DNA from 3 places in the Lysinibacillus sp. fls2-241-R2A-57 genome. Region 2 is predicted to be linked to each of the others. Evidence: riboswitches for the same ligand, from Rfam matches in the RefSeq annotation. Region 2 holds a riboswitch; each other region holds the start of a gene.

The links. A riboswitch is a leader RNA that binds a small molecule or an ion and turns the genes downstream of it on or off. The one in region 2 is predicted to bind lysine.
Positions count from the first base shown of each region.
Region 1: linked by a shared signal. The riboswitch ahead of QRN68_RS06855 (aspartate kinase) and the one ahead of QRN68_RS10785 (transporter substrate-binding domain-containing protein) in region 2 are both predicted to bind lysine.
Region 3: linked by a shared signal. The riboswitch ahead of QRN68_RS05020 (amino acid permease) and the one ahead of QRN68_RS10785 (transporter substrate-binding domain-containing protein) in region 2 are both predicted to bind lysine.

Region 1 covers NZ_JARVRU010000032.1:91,554-97,655, forward strand. The annotation lists gene QRN68_RS06845 (YslB family protein) at 21-455, shown strand; gene QRN68_RS06850 (methyl-accepting chemotaxis protein) at 507-1,766, opposite strand; gene QRN68_RS06855 (aspartate kinase) at 1,898-3,124, opposite strand; lysine riboswitch at 3,423-3,601, opposite strand; gene uvrC (excinuclease ABC subunit UvrC) at 3,817-5,607, opposite strand; gene trxA (thioredoxin) at 5,720-6,031, opposite strand.
Region 2 covers NZ_JARVRU010000050.1:7,909-14,010, reverse strand. The annotation lists gene odhB (2-oxoglutarate dehydrogenase complex dihydrolipoyllysine-residue succinyltransferase) at 1-903, shown strand, start outside; gene QRN68_RS10790 (hypothetical protein) at 848-1,387, opposite strand; lysine riboswitch at 1,904-2,090, shown strand; gene QRN68_RS10785 (transporter substrate-binding domain-containing protein) at 2,207-3,061, shown strand; gene QRN68_RS10780 (amino acid ABC transporter permease) at 3,220-3,945, shown strand; gene QRN68_RS10775 (amino acid ABC transporter ATP-binding protein) at 3,958-4,689, shown strand; gene QRN68_RS10770 (DUF6501 family protein) at 4,994-5,191, shown strand; gene QRN68_RS10765 (toxic anion resistance protein) at 5,250-6,102, opposite strand, start outside.
Region 3 covers NZ_JARVRU010000026.1:2,789-8,890, forward strand. The annotation lists gene QRN68_RS04995 (spore germination protein) at 1-582, opposite strand, end outside; gene QRN68_RS05000 (YjcZ family sporulation protein) at 1,130-1,243, opposite strand; gene QRN68_RS05005 (hypothetical protein) at 1,412-1,603, opposite strand; gene QRN68_RS05010 (nitric oxide synthase oxygenase) at 1,979-3,025, shown strand; gene QRN68_RS05015 (CynX/NimT family MFS transporter) at 3,057-4,289, opposite strand; lysine riboswitch at 4,441-4,618, shown strand; gene QRN68_RS05020 (amino acid permease) at 4,704-6,102, shown strand, end outside.

The DNA of each region.
Region 1 (6,102 bases), on a different contig from region 2:
TCTAAGAAAGAAGGATTTCAATGTTAAACACTTCATCTCCTACAATCTCATCATTTGGCTATGAGATAATTCGCGATCATATTCTATCTACTATTCTTGGCAAACATGAAGATGATGTCCTTTATTGGGCAGGAAAAGAGCTTGCTAGAAAGTTCCCTTGTAGAAGTCAAGATGAAATTATCGCATTTTTCGCAGATGCCTGTTGGGGTAATTTAGAGCTTATGAAAGAATCAAAGGATGGACGTATATTCCTATTGACAAATGATCCAACAATTTTACAAATCGGTTTGCGTAGCTTTAGACTTGAAGCAGGATTTATAGCTGAGCAAATCCAGCAAGCAAAAGGTTATTTAACAGAATGCTATGATGAAAAACGTGAAAAGCATCAAAACGTTATGTTCACAGTAAAATGGGACGTCAAAGAACGAATCATGCACACCCTACCTACCGAATAAAACAAAAAGGATTGTCATTCCAAATTGCTGGATGACAATCCTTTTCTCTATTCATAACTGAGCATGTCTTTCTTTTAAAAGCACATCTATTAACGAAATAAATGCTTCCAAAATATTAAGTGAGTGTTGAACCATTTCTTCTAAGTTACTATTTGACAGTTCATTAACTAATTTCTGAGCAGCCGTATGTACTAATTCATGAGGTTGTTCTATATGACGATACTCTGGTAAATTCTGATATTGCTCAAAATGCCCATAATACCATTTCCCAAACGCACATTGATGATGCGTTTTTAATATTTCTTTATGTCCAGCTTTTTGAATAGCAATTCGTAAAAAACTAGCATGATCCATTAACCTCGCTGCCAATTGGCTAATTACCGTTTGCTCTGATGGCTTTCGAATTGTCGGTACGATAGCTTTTAGCATTTCAGATACTTGATTCTGTACAATTTCTGAAAAGTCACTTGTATGTGATAATTCAGTCAGCGTCACCGCTAAACTGTCTACAGCTACTACGTTTTCCTCTGATGCAGCTGTCATTTGATGAATTCCGTGTGCAACTTCTTCAAAATTTTTACTTGTTACTGTCAGATTAGTAATATTGCCTTTCATGATACTTAAAAAATCAGTAAAGTAATGTTCAACTTGTTCAATATTTTCTAATGTGTTATGTAATTGCCTATCGATGACTGATCGAATCTTCGTCATTTCTTGCAATGAATCTTTCGAGCTATTAGCTAACTTTCCTACCTCCAACGCGACAACATTAAAGCCCTTCCCATGTTCACCAGCACGTGCAGCTTCAATTGAGGCATTTAAGGCTAGTAGTTGTGTTTGATCGGCAATCCCGGTTACACTTTTACTAATATCATTCATTTTACTCATTTCATTATTCAGCTGTTTTGTTGAATGAGCTCCTTTAGCTAACAGCTCCTGAACCATTTCACCTTTCGTAATGGATGATTCCATTTCGTCTACAAGTAGTAACGAATGCTGTTTTATTTCTTGAATATTTGCATTAACATTTTGCTCAACAGCCAGCATCTCTTCTGTATTTGACGACATTTCTTCAGTCATTGCTGAAATATCTCCTACACTTGCTGAGACACTTTGAACCTTTAAAATCGTTTGAAAATTAATTAACTCCATATGCGCTAGTACAAAATCTAAAATCGCATTTTTCACATCAACGCTTTCCTGCTCAAGTTCCAATTGTAGAATTCGTTTTTTTAATATTTGTATTTCAAAATCGTTGTGTTTCTCAACGCCTTCATTAATTGGCTTTTGAAATAAACCTAATAATGCCATACAAATTCCCACCTTTTCCTTGGTAAAACATGTAATTACACTTTATTATACAACAATAGTAATATATAAAATATTAAATTTATATAAAGAAAAAATAGGATGTACCTTTTACCGACACATCCTATTCATTATTATATGTAAAGCGCATGTTCTAAATTGAATTCATCGTGTAATGCATTTGCTGCACGAATCATTTCGTCTTGAGGTACAACAACAGACACTTTTATTTCAGATGTACTTACCATTTTTACCGGGATACTTTCACGACGTAAACGATCAAACATACGGGCAGCAACGCCTGGATTAGATGCCATACCTGATCCAATAATAGAAACTTTCGCTAAGCCGATTTCGAAATCAGCAAAACTAAATCCTAGTGATAGTTTACTATCTTCTAAGACCCGTAATGCTTCTGCAAACTCCTCTTTTGAAATGGTAAATGATACAGTCGGCTTTAATCCATCTATTATTGCTTGCACGATTATATCGACGTTTATGCGATTTTCTGCAAGTATTGTGAACATATCTGCTAACGAAGCATCAGAATAAGCATCATAACCAACTGTTAAACGAATAACATCTGACTCATAGGCAACACCACGTACAATTAAATTTTTCTCCATCTCAACTTCCTCCTTCAATAAAGTTCCTACTGTATCGATTACACTCGACCGAATAATAACTGGCATTTGAAACTTCTTTGCTAACTCTACAGCTCGCGGATGTAAAATTCGTGATCCTAAATTTGATAGCTCTAGCATCTCGTCATAGGAAATTTCTTTTAGCTTTTGTGCTCTAGCTACATGACTTGGATCAGCTGTATAGACACCATCCACATTTGTGTAAATATCTACGCGCTCTGCCTCCAACGCTGCCGCAATAGCTACAGCCGTCGTTTCCGCTCCACCTTTACCAAGCGTCGTAATATTCTGTGAATAATTGATGCCTTGTACCCCAGTAATTACAACAATTTGTCCTTGTGCAAAGTGTTCCTCAATACGACTTACATCAAGATAATCTATACGTGCATTACCATGCATATCATCCGTTTGAATACCCGCTTGCCATCCTGTTAATGACACTGCACTGTATCCTTCTTCCTGCAAAGCAATTGCCACTAACGCACTTGATAGTTGTGAGCTTGTCGAAAGTAATACATCTAGTTCACGCTTAGACGCATTATCTGATAGATCACGAGCCATCTTTGCTAATTCTTTCGTCATATTCGCCATCGCCGCTGTTACAACGACAACATCATACCCTCTTTCTCTTTCAGCTAGCGCCCTTTTCGCAACATTTTGAATGTGCTCTGTCGATGCTAATGCAGCACTACCAAATTTCATCACAATTCTCGCCATCTTTACCATTCTCCTTCGTTTTTAATCATTTCGCTGATTATAAAGTAGCTTACTTTTGCGGCTCCTCACCCAAATATGTACTTGACTGTACATTCCACTCACGGAGAACGCTCTCCGCATGTATCTTTGCTCTCGGGGGCTACTCCGTTGAGCATGGTTTATGGCCCACAATCATACAGAAAAATCTTTTGACATCATCCCTTTATCGGAATAACTTGTTATCTTCAGAAAGCTAAAAAGGCAGCTCTCACATAACGTGAAAGCTGCCTATAACATGTACAATAAAAGTAACTTGCGCATGTGTGATAGCTCTCCGAAACGATTAGAATCGACAGTCTTACATCTCTTAAATGTAAAACCAGCACAGCATCGGAAACAACGATGCTCCACTTCGGCAAGCTCCCCTTTTGTACATTTTCACTGGACTTGTTCGTCCTCGAATGTACTACTCTTGAACCTTGCACCTCTATCATCACTAAATAGTGAATGTATTTAATTGAACCTTATAGTTTATGGATAAATAGAAACTACAAAAAACTAAGGCTCCGTACATAACATTGCTATATTAAGGAGCAATGTTATATACAACCTTAGCATACGTCTAATCCTTTGACAATGTCTCTTATTGAAAATCAACTCGCCTTGGCGTAATTGCGTCCGGATTTTGAATTGTGCCCGCGCAATTCATTCCTTCAGAGGTGGGTGTTTTCTGCAGAATGAAAATAGGCGTAAATATTGCTAGCTAGATTAGCAGGCATACCGGCTTCCTGTAACGCCAACTCACTTGCCTCACGAATTTTTTTGACAGAGCCAAAATGCTTAAGTAATTGCTGTTTTCGCTTTGGACCAATGCCCTCTATATGATCGAGAACAGATTGAATGGCATGCTTCTCGTGCTGTTGTCGTAAGAAGGTAATGGCGAAGCGGTGTACTTCGTCTTGAATTCGTTGCAGTAAATAAAATCCATCACTTGTGCGCTTTAACTCAATTACTTCAGGTGGGTCACCAAATAAAAGCTGTGACGTATTATGCTTGTCATCTTTTGCTAATCCAGCAATTGGAATGACTAGGCCGAGTTCATCTTCTAATACTTCGCGCGCAACTTCCATCTGCCCCTTCCCACCATCGATTAGTACTAAATCTGGCAAAGGTAGACCTTCCTTTAATACTCGTGTATACCGACGACGTATTACTTCTTGCATTGCCCCATAATCATCGTGCTTGGCAGCTGTGCGTGTTTTGTATTTTCGATACTCCTTCTTTGATGGCTTCCCATCGATAAATACAACCATTGCAGATACAGCATCTGTTCCATGCATATGACTATTATCGAAAGCTTCTATCCGTAAAGGTGTAGAAATACCCATAGCTTCACCTAGTGCCTCACACGCTCCTATCGTTCGTTCTTCCTGACGTTCAATAAGCTGGAACTTTGCTGCTACAGCAATTTCAGCATTTTTAATCGCTAATTCGACAAGTTCTTTTTTTTGCCCACGTTTTGGTGTCAACACCCGAACATCAAGTAATTCCGTTAGAATATCCGCATCAATAGATTGTGGGATAAAAATCTCCTTAGGCTTAATGTGCTCTAACTTCTCGTAAAATCGGCCAACGAACGTTAAAAATTCCTCTTCTGCCTCTTGATAAATTGGGAAAATCGAAACATCTCGTTCAATGAGCTTTCCTTGACGAACAAAGAAAACTTGCACACACATCCAGCCCTTCTCGACTGCATAGCCAAATACATCGCGGTTCGTAGTATCACTTGATACGATTTTTTGCTTTTGCATGACAGTGTCAATATGAGCAATTTGATCGCGAAACTCTTTTGCACGCTCAAACTCTAAATTTTCTGCAGCTGCAAGCATCTTTCCCTCGAGCTCCTTTTTGACCGCCTCAACACCACCATTCAAAAATTTCGTCATATCCTCAATCATTTCATGGTAAATTTGAGCATCAATATCTTTTACGCAAGGTGCTAGGCATTGTCCCATGTGATAATACAAACAAACCTTGGAAGGTAGTTGCACACATTTTCGAAGCGGATATAAACGATCAAGCAGCTTTTTCGTTTCACTAGCTGCATATGCATTCGGATATGGACCAAAATATTTCGCCTTATCTTTTTTCACTTTTCGCGTCGTAATAAGTCGTGGATGTTTTTCATTTGTAATTTTAAGATACGGATACGTTTTATCATCCGTCAGCATAATATTATATTTCGGATCGTGTAGTTTAATAAGATTAAGCTCTAATATTAAAGCTTCTATATTAGAGGATGTCACAATGTACTCAAAATCTTCTATTTCGCTTACAAGTCTCTGTGTTTTCCCTTCATGCGTACCAGTAAAATACGAGCGCACTCGATTTTTCAGCACTTTTGCTTTCCCAACATAAATAATTGTTCCTTGCCGATCCTTCATCAAATAGCAGCCAGGCTGATCTGGTAAAATTTCAAGCTTTCGTTTAATTAAATCATTCATCGCCTACCAGCCCTCCCTCTTGTTAAAACTAGCGTTCGCTTTTTCTCTTTATTATATAACGAAAAAAAGCCGAGCACATCTATAGATGGCTCGACTTTTCTTTTCTTATAAATTAAGCATGTTTTGCGATAAATGCTTCTAACGCTTCTTTAGGTTGGAAACCAACAGTTTTGTCTACTAATTCACCATCTTTGAATAATAGCAATGATGGGATAGACATAATTTGGTACTCTGCTGCAGTACCTTGGTTGTTATCTACATCTACTTTTACGATTTTAGCCGCACTACCTGCAGCGTCCATTTCCTCAAGAACTGGCCCAATCATTTTACAAGGTCCGCACCAAGCAGCCCAGAAGTCTACTAGTACTAACCCTTCTTTAATATCATCTTGGAAAGTTGCATCTGTTGCATGTACAATTGCCATTTGAAATCCTCCTTAAACTTACTATGCTTGTAGTATAGCATGGATAAATTCGCTAGAGCGAACAATCTGCC
Region 2 (6,102 bases):
GAAGAAACTTCTGGTGAGCGTGTAATCGCATCTCCAGCAGCACGTAGACTTGCTCGCGAAAAAGGTATTGACCTTGCTGCTGTATCTCCAGTAGATCCACAAGGACGTGTACGTGTACAAGACGTTGCAGCTCATGGTACAGCTCCAGTAGCAGCACCACAAGCAGCTCCAGCAGCACCTAAAGCAGTTGCAGCTGTAGATGAATCACGTGTAACAGTTGAAAAAATGAGCCGTCGTCGCCAAACAATTGCAAAACGCTTACTTGAAGTAAAACAATCTACTGCAATGTTAACAACATTTAACGAAGTAGATATGACAAACGTTATGGCATTACGTTCTCGTAAAAAAGACCAATTCTTCGAGTCAACTGGTTCTAAACTTGGTTTCATGTCATTCTTCACTAAAGCTGTAGTTGCAGCACTTAAAAAATACCCATATGTGAACGCACAAATCGCTGGTGATGAAATTCACTTAAACAACTTCTTCGATATCGGTGTAGCTGTATCAACAGAAGAAGGTTTAGTAGTACCAGTTGTACGTGACGCTGACCGCAAAAACTTTGCTGAAATTGAAGATTCAATTGCAGACCTAGCTAAAAAAGCACGCGATAAAAAATTAGGTTTAGCAGATCTTCAAGGTGGCTCATTCACAATTACAAACGGTGGGGTATTCGGTTCATTAATGTCTACACCTATCATGAATGGTACACAAGCTGGTATCCTAGGTATGCACACGATCAAAAAACGTCCAGTTGAAGTGAATGGTGAAGTAGAAATTCGCCCAATGATGTACTTAGCACTTTCTTATGACCACCGTATTATCGATGGTAAAGATTCTGTAGGCTTCCTTAAAACTGTAAAAGAACTTCTAGAAAACCCAGAAGATTTATTATTAAATTCTTAATTCCTGAGTTTATTAAAACCCTGCGAACATTGTTTCGCAGGGTTTTTTGCTTTTTATGAAAATATTTAAGGATGCGACGGATAGAGCATTCAGAACGACGGAAAGAAGAGCCAGAGCGACGGATAAAGCAATCGAAGCGACGGAAAGAAGAACCAGAGTGACGGATAAAGTAATCGAAGCGACGGATAGGAACCGAAACGACGGAAAGAAGAGCCAGAACGACGGAAAGAAAACAAAGTGACGGATAGAAAAGCAAGAGCGACGGATAGAAGAGCTGGAGTGACGGATAAAGCAATCGAAGCGACGGAAAGAAAAGCTGGAGCGACGGATAGAAACTGAAGCGACGGAAAGAAGAGCCGCAGCGACGGATAAAACAATCAAAACGACGGATAGAAATGCCAGAGTGACGAATAGGAATCAAAGCGACGGAAAGAAGAGCCAGAGCGACGGATAAAGCAAACGAAGCGACGGATAGGTTCCCCAAACCTTTACGATATGCTTCAGTAAAAAAAAATTATAGTGCAAAGGATATTATCATTACTGATTAATAGTATCTTTTGGATTACAAAATACTAGTTGAGTATTAAATATTTGCGGATTTACTAATAAATAAAATAAATAAAACAGGCGTGTTGATTAGGAGAATAGGTTTATTATTGAGCGATAAAAGGATTTTTTTGTTGCTATTTTGCTTATGCATTACTATTTTACTATTTTAACTGATTGTAGCTTAGGGCTACTCAACTCCCACAGGAAAGCTAGTAGTCCGTAGCGGAAATTAACCTCTTCTAATTAATTAGAATGTATAATAATGGTTAATCAACGCAACTGAAAAAAACGATTGTCACCTTGGCAATTGTGCGAATGTAATGGATTTAATAAGGTTAAAAACCTAATATTGTAAACAGTCAGAATAATAATAAAATTATCTTGACGATTAACTTACTTTTATTGTAGTATCTATATATCAATTAAATAAACAAACCTCACATTTGTTCTATAGTGAGGTAGAGGCGCGGTATTTATTAGTTCATTGTTGAGTAAAAGCAAGCGAAGACGCAATGGAGAAGGAACTATCGCCGAAGTATAAAAGGAGCTCGTACTTTTATGCTGGGTCTGCAGTGAATAAGTGCAGGACTGTCCTAGTAAATTTCTTTCCAGGTTTACTAGGTTGTGCTATCTCGTAACATGGAAATTATAGTGAGGATTTGGGCAACTATCAATTAAAGGTAAACCTAAGTTCAATGCTTAGGTCTTTTTTTGTATAGTTGTCTTATTTTTTAACAGAAAAGGGGAGTTTTACATGAAAAGGAAATGGTTGTTATTAATGCTATCTGTAATGACTGTAATTGTGTTGGCCGCTTGTGGCGCTAAAGACAAAAAGAATGAGGCAACAGGTGATGCTGGTGCCGATAAAGGTGGAGGTGGTGAATTCCGTGTTGGGATGGAAGCGGGCTATGCTCCATTTAACTGGACGCAGCAAGATGATGCAAATGGCGCAGTAAAAATTGCCGATAATGCTGAATATGCAGGCGGCTATGATGTGCAAATGGCGAAAAAAATCGCTGAAGGCTTAGGAAAAGAATTAGTAATTGTGAAAATGGAGTGGGATGGTTTAGTACCAGCACTGCAATCAAATAAAATTGATGCAATCGTTGCTGGAATGTCACCTACTGATGAGCGTAAGCAAACAATTGATTTCACTGAAAACTACTATACTTCTGATTTTGTTATGGTCATTAAAAAAGGTAGCAAGTATGAAAAGGCAAAATCAATCCAAGATTTTTCAGGAGCTAAAATCACATCTCAATTAAATACATCTAACTATAATGTGATTGATCAGATTAAAGATGTACAAAAAGAAACAGCGATGGATAGTTTCCCAGCAATGCGTGTAGCATTAGAGGCTGGAAAAATTGACGGCTATGTAGCTGAGCGTCCAGAAGGGATTTCCGCTGCTGCAGCGAACGATAAATTCACATATGTAAAGTTTGAAAAAGGATTCAAAACAGATATTTCAAACACATCTATTGCAGTTGGTTTACGTAAAGATGATGCAAATATGGAAAAAATCAATGAAATCCTAAAAGGTATTTCTGAAGATGATCGCCAAAAAATTATGGAAGAAGCAATTCAAAAACAACCAGCAGCACAATAATATAAATGCACGGGCTGCCTGACAGTCCGTGCATTATCATAAGAATCTCTTAAAATAATGATAATGTCATAGCTAAAAGTTTCATAAACTAAAAGAAACAAATGCTCCAATAGAATACTGGAACGAGCAAGCAACACGACGTTGTTAGGAGGAACATCATGAGTCTTGAATGGATTATTTCTATTGTTGAGAACAACTGGCAAATGTTTTTACGAGGTGCGTATTATACATTACTTATTTCAATTAGTAGTACAATTATTGGTGCACTTATCGGATTTTTCATTGGAATTATGCATACCATCAAGGTTCGTAAAAAGGGTGTAAAATTCTATAGTTTAAAGCTCTTTAATTTTTTACTAACATGCTATGTCGAATTCTTCCGTGGTACACCAATGATTGTACAAGCAATGGTTGTATTTTACGGATTAGATATAGCATTTGGCATTGATATGCATTTTATTACAGCAGGTATTTTGGTCGTGTCACTAAACACAGGTGCTTATATGGCGGAAATTGTGCGTGGTGGTATTGTGTCAATTGATAAAGGACAATACGAGGCCGCTTCGGCAATTGGGATGAATCATTTCCAAATTATGCTGCATGTTGTACTACCACAAGTTGCGCGAAATGTATTGCCTGCAACAGGTAATCAATTAATTATGAATATTAAAGATACAGCAGTTTTAAACGTTATCGGGGTTACTGAATTATTCTTCCAAACAAAATCGATTGCAGGTAATAATTTCCGCTATTTTGAATCATTCTTTGTAGCTTGTGTCCTTTATTTCATCATGACATTTACCGCATCAAGAATTTTACTATATGTAGAAAAACGATTGGATGGACCAGATGCCTATCAAAAAGAACAGAAAGAAGCCATATAGGGGGACGGACAAATGACGGTTATTAAAATAGAGCATTTAAGTAAATCATTTGGGCGTAACCAAGTGTTAAAGGATGTAAATTTTCAAGTAGAAAAGGGCGAGGTTGTCTGCCTTATCGGTTCTTCAGGATCTGGTAAATCAACACTACTACGCTGCATTAATTTACTGGAAACGCCAAGTGGTGGTCAAATTATTTACAAAGGTGAAAATATTTTAGACGAAAAGCATAATATTCAAGAATATCGTACACATTTAGGTATGGTATTCCAGCAATTCAACTTATTCAACAATCATAATGTGCTAAAAAATTGCACTGTAGGCCAAATGAAAGTTTTAAAGCGTTCAAAGGCAGAAGCCGAAGAAGTTGCTTTGAAATATTTGCAAATTGTAGGCATGGACCAATATGTCAATGCGAAGCCACGGCAGCTATCTGGCGGTCAAAAACAGCGTGTAGCGATTGCGCGAGCATTATCAATGAATCCAGATGTAATGCTGTTTGATGAACCGACGTCAGCCCTTGACCCAGAAATGGTTGGCGAAGTGTTGAAGGTAATGCGACAGCTAGCGGATGCCGGAAATACGATGTTAATTGTTACACATGAAATGGAGTTTGCCAAAGAGGTAGCGGATCGCGTTGTATTTATGGATAAAGGTGTTATCGTAGAGGAGGGACCACCATCACAGGTTTTAATAAACCCACAGCATGAACGAACAAAAGAGTTTTTAAAACGTACTTTAAAATAAATTCAGCACAACTAAAAAAGTGAGTCCACATAGATGGATTCACTTATTTTCTAGAATTCCACTCTGCATATATAACAAAGCAAATTGCAAATGCTACAGCAAGGATGAAAAACCATTGTGGTACACCACCAAAGCTCATAATAACACCTCGAAGTTAAAATTTAAGTATAGAAATAGATAAGAAAATAGACTTTTACGGAGAAAATATGATCTTCTATGGTTTTTTTCTCCACAAAACATCTAAAATATTATAAAATAAGCAGTAGACATTAGCTTCATGCTAGTAAAGAGAGGTAGAGAGATTATGTTACATTTAAAATGGAAAGATGCACCAACACTACGCGCTGTCACTTGTAAGCATACAAATGCATCAAAATATTTAGTATCAAACGTATTAACAGTAGGGAAACAATATGATGTAAAAAATGAAACAGAAGAATTCGTTTTTATTATTGATAACACTGGTAAAATTGGTGGCTACTATAAAGATTATTTTGAATGAAAATACAAGGGTGGTTCAGATGATTTCTGAACCACCCTTGTTCATTGAAAAAACAGAATCAGTCTCTTGTATAACCCTTTAAATCAGCTACATCTTGTAAATGCTGTTTTTCCTGTTCTGTAGCTGTATGTAAGGCAAAGACATCTTTGATAGCCGTTTGAAGCTCATGCTGTGTTTCTTTGAATTTCGATACTTGCTGTTCAAAAGAGGGGCTTGCAAACCGATCATTCGTGCGAGATAATCGCTCCTCTAGCTGTGCATATTGATGGTCCATGTTCATGGATAACATCATGGCTAATTGATTTTTCCAAAGTGGGATAAGTGTCACAATTGAAAATTCAATTTTCTCTGCTAGCGTTTGATTGGACTGCTGAATCATACGTATTTGTGGCGCAGTTTGTAAGGCAACCTGCTGTGAAACTTGTAAGTCATAAATACGTTGATCTAGTCGTTCGATTTGAGCGGCAAAGTCATTCAGCTGTTGGACATCAAGTGGTTGATTCGTTGCCTGTACACTAGTTACCTTTGCAGGAAGCTCGACTTCGATTGCTTGCTGCTTCTTCATTTGCCCTGCTGCAATAGCAGTCGCTAACTCCTCAAAGAATCCTCTATTATGTGAATAAAGTTCTTCAAGCATTTCTACATCTTTAATCATTTGAAGCTGTGAACGTTCAAGTTGAACACCAATTCGTTCTACTTGGATACTAATACGTTCAAACTCCGTTAATGTTTGCTTAATAGGTCGTTCTGTTTTACCAAACATTTTTTTAAAAAAAGACTGTTTTTTTGGCTCTAACGCGTTAGGGTCAACACGGTCTAATGTTTGCATTAATGAATCTAACATTTGGCCAACTTTTGAGACGTCTTTCTGTTTTACTTGTGCAAGCATTCGATCAGCAAATTGCGAAAGA
Region 3 (6,102 bases), on a different contig from region 2:
ATCACCAATGACCATAGATTTTATCCAAAGGTTTGGGCTTTTGATTTTACGCCGAATTAAAGCTGTATTAGTTCTCAAAGTCTCCGTAAATGACTCCCTAGGGCCTCTAATGACAGCTTCCGTTGCAGGTTCTGTTATTGCTCTATCCTTCGAACTTTTAGTACTCGTCGCAAGCCCTTTTGCCAGACCATCTAGCAATATAACGGTGTCCCCGTTTAAAATGGCGTTAAATAAAGCAGTAAAATCAGCAATATCGTTAACATGTCCAACTGTTAAACAGTAATTCTTTAAATGTTGATCTAATTCATTGATCGTTGTTTCGGAAGTTTCCTTTAAATCAGATAGGAGAGGTTCTACGATAAAGTCTGAAATTATGGTGTTATCAGCTAAACCATCCGTGTGAATAATAGCGATTGCGATTGATTGTTCCTTTGATTTCCCTATTAATGTTTCTCGTATAATAAGGTCACTACTGTTCCCGAAAGCTTCTTTTATAGTAGTTATATTTTTTGATAGTTTTGTGTTTAATAGTCCCTTTTGAATATAATCTTGGGAGGCATTAGTATTCTCGAAATTATTCACCCCAAATCTCCTCCTCAATAAGTTTTTGAAACTATTAAGAGGATGTACAAATTTATATTTAATTAAACACAAAATTTTAGTTAAAGAGGAAAAACTTTTATCATATGGATGTATAGCTAGATTTAGATTCTACATATGAGGAAATGAAAGGCTCATCACCAAAAGTTGTGGATGACATTTTTTAAAATATATGCGTTATATATCAGTTGATCTTCGTTCCGATTGAGCGACTCCTTGTGGATCAGCGGCTCAGCGGACGCCCCCAGTCGGAACGGAAATCAAAAGAGATCAAGACTTTCATAAATTAAAAGACGTAGAGTGGATTTGATTGTTAGGCATTTCATAATTAGGTGCTTTTTATTATGCTCGCAAAGTCAGATGGATGTATTGAATGTACTTTGTGGGGTTGTATAGGGATGAATACTTTGAAAGAGGGAAAATTAAAAGGATCACGCGGAGGATAGTGACCCTTATTTAATATTTGAAGGTGTAAAGGATAAGCTTGTATGATCCTAATAATTATGAGCATCAGAGGCGGTGTTGGGTATTAATAATATTTTGACATAAAGCTAGCGCCAACAATAATCAGAAGAATGAATAGAACAACGATTAGCGCAAATGATGAACTAGATCCAGATCCAGAACCATATTCTTGAGACATAATTATTCCCCTCCTCTCTAAAATCTATAATATTAATAGTTGTTAAAAGGATTAGCGACATTCATCCACTAAAAAATTTAATTTAAAAAAATATTTTATTTCAGGTGTGTTTATTATTCGCTTTTGTCTATTCTGATTAGTTTAGAAGACACTGTTTTTCGCTACGAGCTACTCGCTTTGTTGCTGTCGCTTCGCTTTCGCACAGATAAAACAATTTGTTGCTGTCGCTTCGCTTTCGCACAGAGCAAGGCTTCCTACGGGTGAGCGTAGAGCCCTTTCCTCCGCTTTGTTGCCGCTGACGCTACGCTTTCTCACAGATAAACAATGCCGCTGAGCTACGCTTTCGCGCAGAAAAAACAATGTTGCTGTCGCTACGTTGCACTACGCTTTCGCACAGAAAACATTCGCTTCGCGTAGGGTAGATAAACAAATCTTTTTTTCAAGCCATAAAAATCTTTCTAACAGGAATACTCCTAACTAACTGGGGATGGTCACTCGAAATAAATATAAAATAAATCAATGACTAATAATTAATATCAGGGCTGATTCTAGAGAAAACGACTTCTAATAAAGTCTTTAAAATAAAGTTTTTGCTATCTAATGAAATTACATGATAGTGACGTATAAATTTGAACAAAGTATTTCATATATGCAATATGTATGTTTTCCAGCAAATATTTTCGTGGTGATTATAGTTCCGTTCCTCTAATATGAGGGTAGATGGAGGAGTTCGACATGAATTTACATGAGATACAGCAGTTTTTAGAACTTTATCGAGTAGAACAAAATGAGTCTAAAACATGGCTAGAAAATAAATTACAGCAAATTAAAATAGCAGGAGAATATATACCGACGACGGAGGAGTTAACCTTTGGTGCACGAGTGGCATGGCGCAATAGTAATAAGTGTATTGGCCGTTTGTTTTGGCAATCATTGCATGTTAGAGATGCCAGAGATACGCTAACGGAAGAGGCTGTGTTCAATGCTTTACTTGAGCATATTCAATATGCAACAAATGACGGGAAAATTCGTCCAACAATCACCGTTTTTGCACCAGGGCGAGTGCGTATATGGAATCACCAGCTAATCCGTTATGCGGGCTATGAAACGGAATCTGGGATCATTGGTGATCAACATTCCGTAGAGTTCACAAAAATATGTGAATCACTTGGCTGGCAAGGCGGAAAAACAGCATTTGATGTGCTTCCGCTTGTTGTACAGGTAGATGGAAGAGAGCCGCAAGTGTTTGCAATCCCTGATGAATATGTACTCGAGGTTCCGATTCGTCACCCTGAAGCTCCTCAAGTCGAGAAGCTAGGGTTAAAATGGTATGCAGTGCCAATTATTTCGAGCATGCGCTTCCAAATGGCGGGTATTGATTTTCAGGCAGCTCCATTTAATGGCTGGTATATGGGCACAGAAATCGGGGCACGTAATTTAGCAGATCATGAGCGTTATAATATGTTGCCTGCTATAGCAGAAATTTTTAACCTCGATACAACAAAACAGGCTTCTCTATGGCGTGATCGGGCACTAGTTGAGCTCAATATTGCGGTATTGCATTCATTTAAAGAAGATGGTGTGAGCATTGTAGATCATCATACTGCAGCTCAGCAATTTAAATTGTTTGAGGAAGCGGAAGCAGCAGCAGATCGTGAGGTTACAGGCAATTGGGCGTGGTTGATTCCACCTCTTTCGCCAGCTACAACTCATATTTACCATAAGCCTTTTGTTAATGCTTACAATACACCGAACTATTTTTATCAGAAACCACCTTATTAATCGAAAAAAGGCAGCATATGAGCTGCTTTTTTTAATTCACATATTCATTTTTAGAAGCCCTAAAAGAACATAAGAACAGTATCAATGCTACGACAACAAAGAGCCAGCCAGCGATGTTCCAGCCGCCGAATAAATCGTGCAAATATCCAAATAGGATTGGACCGGTTGCGGCAAATAAGTATCCTAAGGATTGTGCAAAGCCTGATAAATCAGCTGCTTCAAAGGCTGTACGGGTACGTAGTGTAAAGAACATCATCGCTAATGCGAATGAAGCACCCCCTGCTAAGCCTAGTAGCACCATCCACAGTACTGCGAGGCTTGTCCATTCCATTACTACTCCAATAAAGCCAACTATGTAAAATGACGTAAACATTATTACAAGGGGCCGTTGAGACGTCATTTTACTTGCAATAATAGGCACAGCTAAAGCCATTGGGACTTGTGAAAATTGCATGATGGAAAACATCCAGCCTGCACGATCAGCGGCTAATCCTTGCGCAATGTATATTTCAGGAATCCAAGCAGCAGTTGTATAGAATAATAATGATTGTAATCCCATAGCGCCTGTTACAGCCCAAGTAACAGGTGATTTCCATAAAGGTGTACGTTCTTTCATAGTCTTAAAAGGCAGTTCAGGCTTATTAAATTTCAACTGTGGAATCCAAATTAAAATGGTTAACACCACAAGAACAAGCGCGATAGCTAGTGCACCTTGCCAGCCAAGTGGTGAAATGGCAATAGGATAGCTGATGCCAGCACCTAGCCCAGCTGTCAAATTCATCGACATTGTGAAAAATGCCATAAGTAAACCTACGTGATAGGGAAACTTCAATTTAAGTAATCCTGGAATAAGTACGTTACCGAATGAAATAGCTATACCAATTAGTACAGTTCCAGACACGAGTAAAGCAGTTGTGCCAAGGGATCGTAGTACAATCCCTAATGCTAAAAGAATAGTTGATAAAAATAATGTTAATTCTAGCCCGAATTTACGTGCGACATTTGGAGCAAATGGTGATATGATGGCGAATGCTAGTAATGGGATAGTTGTTAGAAAACCCGCTAGTACATTGGATATGCCGAGATCTTCACGGATAAAGGAAATAATAGGCCCAACAACAGTTAGCGGCATCCGTAATGTAGAGGCAATACAAATTACGCCGATAACTAGTAATAAGGTTGTTCCTCTCCAGCTAATTTTCTTGCTAGGATAAGTATTGGAATGTTCATCAGTAGTCAAATTGATCCCCCCTGTAAGAACGATTATAATTGAACTACTATACCACTTTATCAAATTATTTAAAATGGTTGAAAATTCGTAAAATACAGAACATTAATCAGGTTATTGAAATGTCAAAGGTCGTATGTTAAACTAGTACACATCATAAATTTAATAATTATATGCCTCAAGTTTGCATTGAGGTAGAGGTCGCGTTATTTAAGAGTATACTAATGGAAATGACAAGCATTAGAGAAATTAGTTGAAAGGAAATATCGCCGAAGTGTGAGGGGACTTGAAAACCTCATGCTGGGGCTGTCTCCGAAAGGAACAGAACTGTCACGTTTGGAACAACGTGTTGAGCTATCGTTTTTGAAAGAACTGAGGATTAACTTAGCCATCACTACGTTCATGTGATGGCATTTTTTTTGCCTCTTAAAGAAGGAAGGAAGCTATATCGTGAGTGAAATAAAAGTGAATCAGCTCGGCCATAAAGCGCCGAAGTTGAAAAAAGAATTAAAAAGCCGTCATATTACTATGATTTCATTAGGCGGTACAATCGGTACAGGATTGTTTTTAGCTAGTGGTGGTGCCATTGCACAAGCAGGCCCTGGCGGTGCACTGCTCGCCTATGCATTAATCGGTGTTATGGTGTACTTTTTAATGACGAGCTTAGGCGAAATGGCAGCTTATATGCCATCATCGGGCTCATTTAGTACGTATGCTACAAAATTTGTAGATCCGGCATTAGGCTTTGCACTTGGCTGGAACTACTGGTACAACTGGGCGATTACCATTGCGGCAGAAATTTCAGCTGTATCGTTAATTATGAAATATTGGTTCCCAGATAGCTCATCAGCACTTTGGACTGCTTTATTTATCGCTGTAGTTTTAATGTTCAATCTATTATCGGTAAAAAGCTACGGTGAAAGTGAATATTGGTTTGCAATGATTAAGGTTGTAACTGTAATCGTTTTTATTATCACCAGTTTCTTAATGATTTTTGGTATTATAGGTGGGCAAGCTCCTGTAGGCTTTACGAATTTCTTTATTAGTGATGGACCATTCCACGGTGGCTTCTTTGCTACATTTGGTATTTTCTTAGCAGCGGGATTCTCGTTCCAGGGGACAGAGCTACTTGGAATAACAGCAGGAGAAACGGATGATCCTGGTAAAAATATTCCGAAAGCTGTTAAGTCAGTTTTTTGGCGAATTCTGTTATTTTATATTTTAGCAATTGCTGCAATTGGGATGTTAATTCCATTTACAGACGAACGTTTGTTGTCTGAAGATATCGCTGTATCACCATTTACACTAGTATTCGACCGTTTAGGAATTGCGTTTGCTGCTTCATTGATGAATGCCGTCATTTTAACGGCTATGCTGTCAGCAGGGAATTCAGGGCTCTATGCATCTTCTCGTATGCTTTGGCAATTAGCAGTAGATGGACATGCACCAAAATTTTTCGCTAAACTAAGCCGTCGAGGTATTCCGATTTACGCATTATTGGCGACATTAGCTGTAGGTTCCTTAGCATTTTTAGCTTCATTCTTTGGTGATGGTGTAGTCTATATGTGGCTTCTAAATGCCTCTGGGATGTCTGGCTTCATTGCTTGGCTAGGAATTGCATTTAGCCATTATCGTTTCCGTCGAGCGTTCGAGGTACAAGGCTTGGATCCGAAATTGCTGCCATATAAAGCGAAGCTATTTCCATTCGGTCCGCTATTTGCCTTTACAGTTTGTATGATTGTTGTTATCGGTCAAAACTACACGGCCTTTATGGGTGATAAAATTGATTGGTACGGAGTCGTTGTTTCATACATTGGTATTCCACTGTTCTTACTGTTATGGCTTGGCT